One region of the Paenibacillus sp. FSL R5-0527 genome, then DNA from elsewhere that is predicted to be linked to it. Evidence: riboswitches for the same ligand, from Rfam matches in the RefSeq annotation. Region 1 holds a riboswitch; the other holds the start of a gene.
What was found. A riboswitch is a leader RNA that binds a small molecule or an ion and turns the genes downstream of it on or off. The one in region 1 is predicted to bind FMN.
Positions count from the first base shown of each region.

Region 2: it holds a riboswitch for FMN, as region 1 does, so the genes downstream of both, NYE69_RS10200 (DMT family transporter) here and ribD (bifunctional diaminohydroxyphosphoribosylaminopyrimidine deaminase/5-amino-6-(5-phosphoribosylamino)uracil reductase RibD) in region 1, are expected to answer to the same signal.

Region 1 is NZ_JBBOYI010000001.1:5,179,510-5,185,556, reverse strand. It holds gene adhP (alcohol dehydrogenase AdhP) at 108-1,133, opposite strand; gene NYE69_RS22940 (MerR family transcriptional regulator) at 1,727-2,140, opposite strand; gene NYE69_RS22935 (SDR family oxidoreductase) at 2,235-3,089, shown strand; FMN riboswitch at 3,250-3,444, shown strand; gene ribD (bifunctional diaminohydroxyphosphoribosylaminopyrimidine deaminase/5-amino-6-(5-phosphoribosylamino)uracil reductase RibD) at 3,769-4,878, shown strand; gene ribE (riboflavin synthase) at 4,902-5,588, shown strand; gene NYE69_RS22920 (bifunctional 3,4-dihydroxy-2-butanone-4-phosphate synthase/GTP cyclohydrolase II) at 5,617-6,047, shown strand, end outside.
Region 2 is NZ_JBBOYI010000001.1:2,327,020-2,333,066, reverse strand. It holds gene NYE69_RS10200 (DMT family transporter) at 229-1,365, opposite strand; FMN riboswitch at 1,492-1,661, opposite strand; gene NYE69_RS10195 (glycoside hydrolase family 18 protein) at 1,822-3,108, opposite strand; gene NYE69_RS10190 (MetQ/NlpA family ABC transporter substrate-binding protein) at 3,339-4,214, opposite strand; gene NYE69_RS10185 (methionine ABC transporter permease) at 4,333-5,013, opposite strand; gene NYE69_RS10180 (methionine ABC transporter ATP-binding protein) at 5,006-5,770, opposite strand.

The sequences.
Region 1 (6,047 bases):
ACTTAAACGTTGGCTGGACCATGAAGATTTGCAGTTAGCGGTGATCGCCCGAATCGAGCTGCAAAAGAAACAGGCTATGGTGCTCTAGAGCCTGTTTCTTTTGGATTCTATTGGGAAGAAGAGGTGAAGTCAATGACCATACGGCCCTGGATTTTGCCTTCCTCCATCTCCTCAAAGATATGGTTGATGTCCTCAATCGGACGTTTGCTGACGATCGGCACGACTTTGCCTTCCGCGGCGAAGCGGAAAGCCTCCTTCAGGTCTTCGCGGGTTCCAACCAGGGAACCGATGACCTGAATACCGTCCAGAACGAGACGGGGAATGTCCAGGTCCATCTTGTCCGTCGGAAGGCCTACGGCTACAACACGAGCGCCTGCCTTGACCACGTCAATCGCCTGGTTGAACGGCTTCTTGGCCACGGCGGTAACGACAGTGGCGTCAAGGCCGGCTCCGTTGGTCAGCTCCTTGGCTTTGTCGGCCGGATTCTCCTTCAGGCTGTTCACGGCATAATCCGCACCGACACTAAGCGCCAGCTCCAGCTTCTCGTCGCTAATATCGAAAGCCACTACTTTGGCATTGAATACGTGCTTCGCGTATTGCACGGCGAGGTTGCCCAAGCCGCCGATACCGAAGATGCCAATCCACTGTCCGGGCTGGATGCCGCTGACCTTAACCGCCTTGTAGGTCGTCACCCCGGCGCAGGTGATGCTGGTCGCTGCAGCCGGGTCGAGCTGCTCCGGTACTTTGACTGCGTAATCCGCCTTGACGATACATTGCTCTGCCATTGCGCCGTCTACGGTATATCCTGCATTTTTGACCTCACGGCACAGCGTTTCCCGGCCCGTCAGGCAATATTCGCAGCGTCCACAGCTCTCGAACAGCCATGCGATGCTGACCCGGTCTCCAACGCGCAGGTTCGTGACCCCTTCGCCCAGTTCAACGACTCTGCCGATGCCTTCGTGGCCCAGCACCCGGCCCGTTACGTCGCCGAAGTCCGCGTTTTTAACGTGCAGATCGGTGTGGCATACCCCGCAATATTCCATTTGGACCAAAGCCTCGCCGTGCTTTAGGGGACGAAGCTGCTTGTCCTCGATGTGAACGTTTTGATCCTTCGTAACAACAGCTGCTTTCATGATCATAGATCTCCTTTGGCTGATATCGTTGGTATCACTGCTTCATACAGAGACTACCCGATATCATTCGAATTCTGTTTTGGAAATATACCGTAAGAATGTAAGATGACAAGCACATATATGGTTAACCGTAATTGATATGAATTATCAACTACGAGGTAACGGGGGCAATTCCATAGCAATTTTTATCGGCAATTAAGTTTAGAGAGTAAAACAAAGAATATTTCTTTATTGAGCTGTCTTTCCCATATTGGTGAACTTGTGATGAGATTCTCACTCGGAAACTTGGTTTAGCTTGCGTAGAAGCAAAGCCAGAAGGGCACCGACAATCCCCAGCCCAAGCAGTTAATGGAGGAGGGGGTAGTCACAGGAGTTTGCCGTAAAGTGGATCCGTGTTATCCCCAGCAGTATGAAAGCTATTGTCTAACGTATATTGAACCTTTGTTTAATCCAAACCTTGGAGAAAGTACGAGCTCTTACGAAAGATGCGACAAAAATTTAGGAGAAGAAAGAATGTAAGTCACCTCATTAAGCCATCGGGAAACGATGGCTTATGCCATTAATTATCCATTTCAAACAAAACCATAAGCAACTCAATCGGAAGAACTGGCATACCAAGTCCTTTGCATCTCTTGAGCTTTTTGCGGATCGTCCATGAGCAGCGTCTTGTACTCCAGCATCTTGTTAAGGGTGTTCAGCATTTGGTCGTATTCTTCCTTCTTGCTTTCGATCTCCCTTTTCTTGCCGCGAATCCATTCAATAATCTGCAGATTGGTGCTCATATTGGTGTCGCATTCCTGCAAAGCTTCCTTCAGTTCGGCCAGCGAACAGCCGATGGACTGGAAATTCTTGATGAGCCTCAACCGCTCGACAGCCTCTTGCGAATAGTTACGGTAATTGTTGCTTTCTCGCCGGACATGCCGAGCATCCAGCAAGCCTTCCTTTTCATAAAAGCGGATCGTATGGATCGTTAATCCCATCTTGTCCGCCAGTTCCTGAATCCTCATGATCATTTCTCCTTTGGGCCGCTTGCCCTAGAGTTCACTTCATAGTTTATGCTTAACACGTTCAAGCAGTCAACTCATGAAGGAGGATATCATTATGCATGTTTTTGTTACAGGAGCAACAGGGTATGTCGGTTCCGCAGTTGTCCGGGAACTGATCGGCGCGGGACATACAGTTACGGGTCTTTGCCGTTCTGAAGAGAAAGCCGCGGGATTAAAGGCGGCGGGAGCCGAAGCGCTATACGGCACGCTGGACGATCTCGATACTCTGCGCAGTGCCGCCGCGGCTGCGGACGGCGTGATTCATCTGGCGTTCACCGGCGACTTTTCCGACTTTGAAGCTGCGCTGGCTCTGGATTTGCGGGCCGCCCAAGCCATGGGGGCGGCGCTCGAAGGCTCCGGGAAGCCGTTCATTACCACGGGCCACCCTCACGAAAATGGACATACCGTGGACGATGCCGTGCTCGCCATGGCAGAGCGGGGTATTCGGGCATCCATCGTCACGCTTGCACCGACCGTGCACGGCGAAGGCGATAGGGCCTTTGTGCCGACGTTGATCAACATCGCCCGGGAGAAGGGCTTCGCCGCCTACATCGGCGACGGAATGAACCGCTGGCCGGCGGTTCACCGCCTGGATGCGGCGGTTCTGTACCGACTGGCGCTGGAATCCGCCCCGGCGGGCTCACGGCTGCTTGGCGTCGGCGATGTAGGCATTCCGTTCCGCGAGATCGCCGAGGTCATCGGGCGGCAATTGAACGTGCCGGCGGTTAGCATCACATCTGAAGAAGCAACCGCCCATTTTGGCTTTCTTGGCCCCATTGCGGCATTCGACATCGCAGGCGTGTTCAACACTGCGCAGGGGAGTCTGGCAACACGGGAGCTTCTGGGCTGGAAACCGGTGCAGCCCGGACTGATCGCCGATCTCGAAGAAGGGCATTATTTTGGGGTGTAGAGATTAAAGTTCCAAGAGACCCGTTCTTTCGGTGGCTGGAAGGCACGGATAATTCAGACATGTAGTTTAATTTAGAGTGGAAATGTTGCATTTTTCATTTTGTGGTGGTAACATTACCGCAGAGCCTATGACATGTCATAGGACCACAACCAAATAAGCTACAATCCTTCGGGGCAGGGTGCAATTCCCTACCGACGGTGATGGCTGAAACGGATAGCGGCGATTTTCGCCGGTCGGTATTAATCCCTCCGTTTCAAGCACGAGTCCGTGACCCGCGAAGCGCTGAACAAGCGCAAGCGGCTGAGCCGGTGAGATTCCGGGACCGACAGTATAGTCTGGATGGGAGAAGGAAAACGCGAAAAAACACGCTCGTTTTAGCTATGCTTTGATTATTTACTATTTCGGTGTGTGTTTGCAACCAAAGAGCTTTTTGTATTTCAAGTTCCGTATTTCACAAAGTTTAGTTGCGCGATGAAATGGCGGCTTGAATATACGGCGTCTTTAGGCTACCCGTCTTTTTGGCGGTATTGTCTTTGCCGTCTGCTCTTTTAGCTTGCGTCTTGCGTAGGATAACTCTCATACAACCCTGCCGGATTGGTTTCGGCAGGGTTATTTGGTTTTGTTTGGGGTTTTGGTTTGAGATTTATGTGATTTTGGATTCGGCGGGAGGCGAGAGGCAATGCAAGTGATCGATGATGAATACTACATGGGGCTGGCCCTGGATATGGCCGAGCGGGCCCAAGGCCAAACCGGCGTCAACCCGGTGGTCGGCGCGGTGGTCGTAAAAGACGGCGCGCTCGTCGGCCTGGGGACGCATCTTGAGCGCGGCACGCCGCATGCGGAGGTTCACGCGCTGAACATGGCCGGAGCGAACGCCAAGGGCAGCACCGTTTACGTCTCGCTGGAGCCCTGCAGCCATTACGGTTTGACGCCGCCTTGCGCCGAGCGGCTGATTACCGAGGGGGTCAAGCGGGTCGTGATCGCCTGCGAGGATCCGAATCCCCAGGTTGCCGGCAGGGGCATCGCCATGCTCCGCGATCAGGGGATCGAGGTAAAGGTGGGCGTGCTCCGGGAAAGGGCCGTGAAGATCAACCGGAAGTTTATCAAATTTATTACGACGGGGCTCCCCTACGTCACGGTCAAAACGGCCAGCACGCTCGACGGCAAAATCGCCTCCCGCACCGGGGACAGCAAATGGATTTCCAATGAAAGCGCGCGGGAAATCGTGCATACGATGCGGCACCGGCATCAGGCGATTATGGTCGGCGTCTCCACCGTCGTTGCCGACGATCCGCAGCTCACAACCCGGCTTTCCGTTCCGGGGCTGTCGCCGGTCCGGTTGATCGTCGATTCCACGCTGCGGATTCCCGAAACGGCCAAGGTGCTGCAGGATCATGCGGCCCCGACGATCCTGCTGACGACGGAGCGGGCCGATCCGGCCAAGGCGGAGCTGCTAACAAGCCTGGGCGCCGAAGTGATGCGCTGCGGAAACGGGCCGCAGGTGGACCTCAAACTTGCCCTGGAACAGCTCGGAGCCAAAGGCATCTCGTCCGTGCTGGCGGAAGGCGGCGGCCGCTTAAACGGCTCGCTTTTGCAAAACCGGCTTGTGGATGAAATCGTGTTGTTTTTTGCCCCCAAGCTAATCGGCGGCGGCCAAGAGACGGCGGTGAATTTCAGGTTTGCCGGCTTCGATTTGATGCGGGACGCCGTCACCTTGCGGGATATGGAAATAACGCAAATCGGAGATAATGTGTGCATCCGGGGTTATCCGGTTTGGAGCGAAACGTAAATGAACCAGAGGAGGGAAAAGAGATGTTCACGGGACTTATCGAGGAAATCGGAACGATGAAGTCGATCGGCCGCAAGGGAGAGGCGATGCTGCTGGAAATCTCCGCGCAGGTGGTCACCGAAGATATCAAAATCGGGGACAGCGTCGCCGTCAACGGAGTCTGTCTCACGGCCACCGCCGTAGGCGCCGCCTCCTTTACGGTCGATGTGATGCCGCAAACGTACCGGAATACGAATTTGAAAGATTTGAAGCCGGGCAGCCGGGTCAATCTGGAACGGGCGATGGCGGCAAACGGGCGCTTCGGCGGCCATATCGTTCAGGGGCATGTCGACGGCGTCGGGAAAATCGTCGGCACAGGCCGGGACCAGAACGCGGTCGTATACGAAATCGCACCGCTTCGATCTTCTTTGTTCAAATACATCATTCCCAAAGGTTCGGTTACGGTGGACGGCATCAGTCTGACGGTCGTGGAGGCCGGGAGCGGGAAATTTGCCGTTTCGATCATCCCCCATACCCTTTCCGAGACGGTGCTTGCGTTTAAACGCCCGGGAGATACGGTAAATGTGGAATGCGATGTGCTGGGAAAATACGTGGAGCATTTGCTGAAATACGGAAAAAATCACGGCGAACCTGAGGATGAAGGTCCCGGCAGCCCAACCGGCCAATCCGGAATCGATCTGCCGTTTTTGACCGCCAACGGTTTTGCCTAAAGTTTGTTGAAACAGGAGGGGAAAAAGCATGAGCGAGATACGATTGGACCGTGTGGAAGATGCGATCTACGAGTTAATGCGAGGCAAAGTTATCATCGTCGTAGACGATGAAGACCGGGAGAACGAAGGGGACTTCGTCGCCCTGGCGGAAAAAGCGACGCCGGAAGTGATCAATTTTATGATCACGCAAGGGCGCGGACTCGTCTGCCTGCCGATCACGCAGGAGCGGGCCGAAGAGCTTGATTTGCAGCCGATGGTTGCGCAAAATACCGATTATCACGGGACGGCTTTTACCGTGTCCATCGACCATGTAAATACGTCGACCGGGATTTCCGCCTATGAACGTTCGCTTACGGTCAAAGGGATTATGGACCCGAACGCGAAGCCGGCGGACTTCCGGCGGCCCGGCCATATGTTCCCCCTGATCGCCAAAAAAGGCGGCGTGCTCCGGCGCGCGGG
Region 2 (6,047 bases), 2.9 Mb from region 1:
GTGAAATTGGAAGCAGAATTCCGTTCTATTGGATATATCCAATAAAATCACCGTCACCAGTCAGCGTGTTTACAAATCCGCATTCAGTCGCGCGCAGGACCATCCAGAAAGTGCCGGACCAGCCAAAGCCCCATACTCCCAAATTCCTCTTGGCAACAAAAAAGACCTCCGCAACAGAGGTCCCCAAAATCAAAGTTAGTTAACACACAAGCTAAACGATCTTCCCTGTTAAGCGCCAGCTTTGCCCACTTTGCCCGCGTTGCCCGGGTTGCCCGAGTTGCCCGCTTTCGTCTCCGCGGCGGGCGAGCCGCCCTGGCGTGAGATGATGAACAGCGCCGCCCAGATCAGCACGAAGCCGCACACTTGGGCCGTCGTAATCATCTGCTGGAACGCCACCCAGTTGACGAGCACCCCGACCATCGGGAAGCTCAGCTCGGCCAGCGTGGCTACCGAAGCCTTCGTGGTCGTCAGCCCTTTGTAGTAGACGAGCAGGCTCAGGAGACCCGGCAGCAGCGCTTGTCCAAGCATGTTCAGCGAAACGGCGGCGATCTGCCAGCCTCCGGCCGGCAGGTTCCAGCCCGCCCCTTCGTTCCAGGCGATGGCCAGCAGCAGCGGCAGCGCCAAAATAAACCGCAGCGACGTCACCGTCTCATACTTCATCTTCCCGACCATCAGCCGCCCCATCACGGTGGAACCGCCCCAAAGCGCGGCCGCTCCCAGCGAAAGCAGGCTGCCGATTTGCACGAAATCGCTCCAGTGCCCGATCGGAACCGTAAATCCGAAAGTAAGCAGGTACGTTCCGGCCAAAGCGACCGCCAGCAATCCGAAAAAGTGGCGCGGCAGCTTCTCCTTCAACAGCAGACCGGCGAGCAGGATAGCGAACAGCGGCTGCATTTTTTGCAGCAGCAGCACGGCGTTCAAATCGCCGCTGGAGAGCGCCATCGTGAACAGGATGGTGGCGATCGCCGACCCGCCCCAGGAAATGAAGAGCAGCGCGCCGGCGTGGCGCCAGCCCAGCCCTTTCAGTTCGGAGCGGTTTTTCCATAACACCGGAACGGCCACCAAAGCGATGATGATGTGTTCAATCAGAACGATTTGCGCCGACGTCAGCGACTTCAGCAAAATGACCCGAAACAGCGGGTCGACGCCCCAAAGGGCGGCTCCCAAAACAACGAGCCAAAACCCGGTTTTCGCCGTACCTTTCGCGGCCGCGTTCCCGGCCAAGGCTGCCGCCTTCCCTGACGCGCCGCCTGGCGCTGCGGACCCTCCCGCCAGCGTGCCGGCGCTGCGTCCGGCCTGCAAACCGGCCTTGCCGGTTCCCGCTCCTACTCCGTTTACACTGCTGCTTGTACTTGCATTTTTCATAATGATGTCCCCTTCTTGAATATGGGGTCTACGTAGAAAACCCCCGCAATCCTTCCTACAAAAGGGGTTGCGGGGGCGACCAAATAAGCCTGGCCAGAGCAAAAAAGCTCCGTTCAAACTTGCTTGTTTGATCTTCTCCCATCCGGACTATACCGTCGGCCTTGGAATCGCACCAAGTCAGTCGCCAACCGCGGACAACACGCGGTAAACGAGTCGCGGGCTTAAGCCCCTCTCTTCCCATGGAACAGAGGAACCTCACCGCCGGTCAGGAATTTCACCTTACCCCGAAGATCCATATTCATTTAAATTTTTTTTAAAATGTTGGGTTGGTTTCAGCATAACGCATCCACCCCAATATCACTGTAGCAAAAATCACATGAAAATTATATTTGAAAATTCTTGAAAATTCAAGACCTCCCGACATTGACATTACCTGCCCAACGTTACCCACCTGAATTACACCCGCTTCGCCACGTCGAAGTTGCTTTCGATAAGCAGCCAGTTTTGCGGGAAGCTGAGGCCCAGCTTCCAATAGCTCATGCCCCTGAGACCCAGCTCTTTGATCAAATCGAACTTCGCCTGGATGGACCTGGCGTCCTCGAACCACACTTCATGCCGTCTTCCTTCCCCGTCCGTATACCTGAAAAAAGGAGCCTGCGCCCGCGCGCTGTATTCGATCGCCACATTATGCCGGGCCGCGATTTCGATCGCCCGCTGCGGACTGACCGCCCGCGCGACGCTGCCGGGTACGAACGGCAAGGTCCAATCATAGCCGTACAAATTTTGCCCCATCATAATTTTCGCCGCCGGCATTTCCGTCAGCGCGTATTCGATGACCCTGCGGACCGGCCCGATCGGCGATACGGCCTGCGCCGGTCCGCCGCTGTAGCCCCATTCGTAGGTCATGATCACGACAAAATCGGCGATTTCCCCGTGCGCCCGGTAATCGTGGGCTTCATACCACAGCCCCTGTTGCTCCCGGCTCGTCTTGGGCGCCAGCGCGGTCGACATCAGCCAGCCCTGCCGCCCGAAACGGGCCTGCGCTTTCCGCAAAAAGGCATTGTAGGCTTCCCGGTCGGCCGGCCGCAAAAACTCGAAATCGAAATGAATGTCCCGGAATCCGTAATTGCGGGCCGTGGCCGCGATATTGTCCAAAAGCCGGTCCTGGACGGGCAGGTCGTTCAGCAGAATCCGTCCCAGTTCATCGCTGAACCGGTCGTTTTCCTGGTTCGTAACGACCATCATCAGCACGACCCGGTTCTCTCCGGCGATGGCCGGAAAGTTGTCCAGCAACGGTTCTTTAAGCGAACCGTCCCGCCGCGCCTGGAAGCTGAACGGCGCCAGATAAGTCAAATGCGGGGCCGCCTCCCGCGCCCCCTCCTCGAGCGCCGGGGCCACGGTCCCGCCACGCGGTTCCACATAGGCGTTAAACTCCGCGCTCCGCTTGGGGCGGGGAGGAATGTACAGGCGAAACCCGGCCGACAACGTCTGGTCCGGAGAGATGCCGTTTACCCGAGCCAGCTCCCGATAGTTGATTCCGAACCGCCGTGCAATCGACCACAGGCTGTCGCCGGGCTGAACCCGGTAATAGCTGCCGACGGTTGGAATAACCAAAGCTTGGCCTGCGACGAGCCGGTTGGGATCCGGAATTTCATTCGCTTCCGCGATATCGTCATAGGGGATGCCGTAAGTATCGGCGATGCTGTATATGGTCTGATTCCGCTGAACGACATGGATCTGCATCGTCTTCCCTCCTTCACAAACAATTCGCTATCACTATCTTATGAAGAGGGAAGTTTGGCTTATGCCGCCTGCCGCCGGCAGCCCGCCGATGCGCCAGCCGATGCGCCGGCCTCTGTGCTCGACCTCTGTCATGCAGTGCAACACAGCACTCCTGAGGCTAGGCTGGCTAGGTCCCCTTTGATGCCAGGTCCCTTTGGATGCCAAGTCCCTTTTGATGCCAGATCCCGTTTTTAGAACGCCGGCAGCGCGATCTCGTCGTATTTTTGCTCCAGGAACTGTTTCACTTCCGGGCTGGAAATCGCTTTGGCCAGCTTTTGAACCGGCTCCGAATCCTTGTTGTCCTCGCGGGCGACAAGCGTAATGGCAAACGCGGAATCGACGGTTTCCGTCAGCAGCGCGTCCTTCTTCGGCGTCAGTCCGAGCGGGCTGGCATACGCCGGCGTCATCAGCACCAGATCGGCGTCATCGAGCATCCGGGCCAGCATGAGCAAATCGACTTCTTCGAATTTGTAATTATGGCTGTTTTCCACGATGTCCGCCTGGGTGGCTTCCAGCCCCGCGCCTTCCTTCAGCTTGATGACCCCCGCCTTATCCAGCATCATCAGCGACCTGGCGATGTTGGAAGGATCGTTGGCGATGGCGATCGTCGCCCCGTCCGGCAGTTCCTCCATCGATTTGTACTTTTTGGAATATGCGCCGTACACCGCGTGATATACCGGCTGAACCGCCGCTAGATGGGCGTTTTTGCTTTCATTGTACTGCTCCATATAAGGAACGTGCTGGAAAAAATTAGCATCGACTTCCTTGTTGGCCAAGGCATCGTTCGGCTGCACGTTGTCGGATAATACCACCAGTTCCAGGTCGATGCCCTCCTCCTTAAGCTGCGGCTTGATCAATTCAAGAATTTCCGTCATCGGCGGAATCAAGGTGGCTACCTTCAACGTTGTCGTTGTTGTTTCCGCAGACGCTGCCGCCGAAGTTGCCCCGTTCGTCCCCGCTTCATTCCCGGCGCCTTTCGCCGCCCGGTCTTGTCCGCCGCCGCTCCCGCACGCAGTCAGCACAAGCGCCAGCAGCGCCAGGCTCATCATCCATTTCATCATTTTCATGAAAAAACTCCCCCTTCAACCCTCATCCTAATTCTCTTCCTTGCTCTTTTTACCCGCTGCCTGCTTAACGCTGCCTGCTTAATGCTGCCAGTGAATCCGGGCTTCCCCGCAAAAAAACTTAACGCTTGTCCAAACGCCGGGAAATCGCATTTCCGGCAAACTGAATGCCCTGCACCAAAATAATCATCAGCACGATGACGGCAACCATCAGCTCCGTTTCGAAGCGCTGGTAGCCGTAGCGGATGGCAAAATCGCCGACCCCGCCGCCGCCGACCACCCCCATGACCGTGGAGTAGGAAATAAAGCTGATCGTCGAGGAGGTCAGTCCAAGCACCAGACCGGAACGGGCTTCCACCAGTAAAAATTTGAAAATGATAGCCAGCTTCGAGGCCCCCATGGCCCGGGCCGCCTCCATCACGCCGCGCGGCACCTCCAGCAGCGACTGCTCCACGAACCGCGAATAAATCGCCACCGCCACGATCGCCAGCGGCACGGAAGCGGCCAGTGTTCCAATCGCGGTGCCCACAATCAAGCGGGTGAGCGGAATCATAAACACGACCAGCAGCAAAAACGGAAAGGAGCGTACAATGTTCACAGCGCTGTTCAGAACGGCCGACCAGCCGCGATGTTCGTACAGCTGCCCTTTGCTGGTCAGAAACATCAGCGTGCCGAGCGGAAACCCAAGCAGGATAGCCGCGGCCAGCGAGATACCGACCATCATAAACGTTTCGCCGATCGCTTCCCCGATCTGAGCGCGGTATTGCAGCACATCGTGCCACATGGCGGCAAAATCAAACATGGCGCCCCTCCGTTCCTGCGAGCAGCTGCTCCCGGTAGGACATCGCAAGTGCAGACTTATCCGCCGCACCCCGGCGCTGCCCCAGAGGGAACGTATCCGTCAGCCTTCCGTTCTCCATGACGGACACGGTGTCGCAGAGGCTTTTCACGACCTCCATTTCGTGGGTCACGATCACGATCGTTACTCCAAGGGTGTCGCGGATATGCCTCAGCACCTCCAAAATTTCCGCCGTCGTCCGCGGGTCGAGCGACGAGGTCGGCTCATCGCAGAGCAGCACGTCCGGCCGGTTCGCCAGGGCCCGGGCGATCGCCACCCGCTGTTTTTGCCCGCCGCTTAAGGCCGACGGATACTGCTTCGCCTTGTCCGGCAGGCCAACGAACCGCAGACACTCATCCACGCGCTCGGCGCGCTCGCGTCTTGGGGTCCCGGCCAATTCAAGCGGCACCGATATGTTGCCGCTGACCGTCCGGTTATTCAGCAGATGAAACTGCTGGAAAATCATCCCGATCGACCGGCGCACCTTCCGCAGCGCAGCCTCCGGGAGAACTGTCAGTTCCCGCCCCATGACGGTAATTCTCCCGCGGTCGGGCAGCTCCAAAGCGTTCATCATCCGCAGCAGCGTCGATTTGCCGGCCCCGCTCGCTCCGATAATGCCGTGAATCGTCCCTTTCTCGACGGCAAGGGACACATCCTGCACCGCTTCCAACTGACCGTCCGGCAAGCGGTATGTTTTGCTCACATGCTCCAGGGTGATGATAAGCCCCTCCCCCTTTCTTTGCGCCAAAACTACTGTACTAGTTATTTAAAACTACTGTTATATAAGTTATTCACCATCTGATTATAGACTATGTTTTTATCTGTGTCACCATTTTATATTATCTATTACAAGAATGAACTCGAGAAGAATCCGCTCCTCAAGACCTCTAATGGGCGAGCTTAAAACATGGGGGCACGTTAAAGGACTGCCGGAGCGATTAAAGGACTGTCAGTGCAATTAAAGGACTGTCAGTGCAATAAGGGGCTGTCAGTGCAAT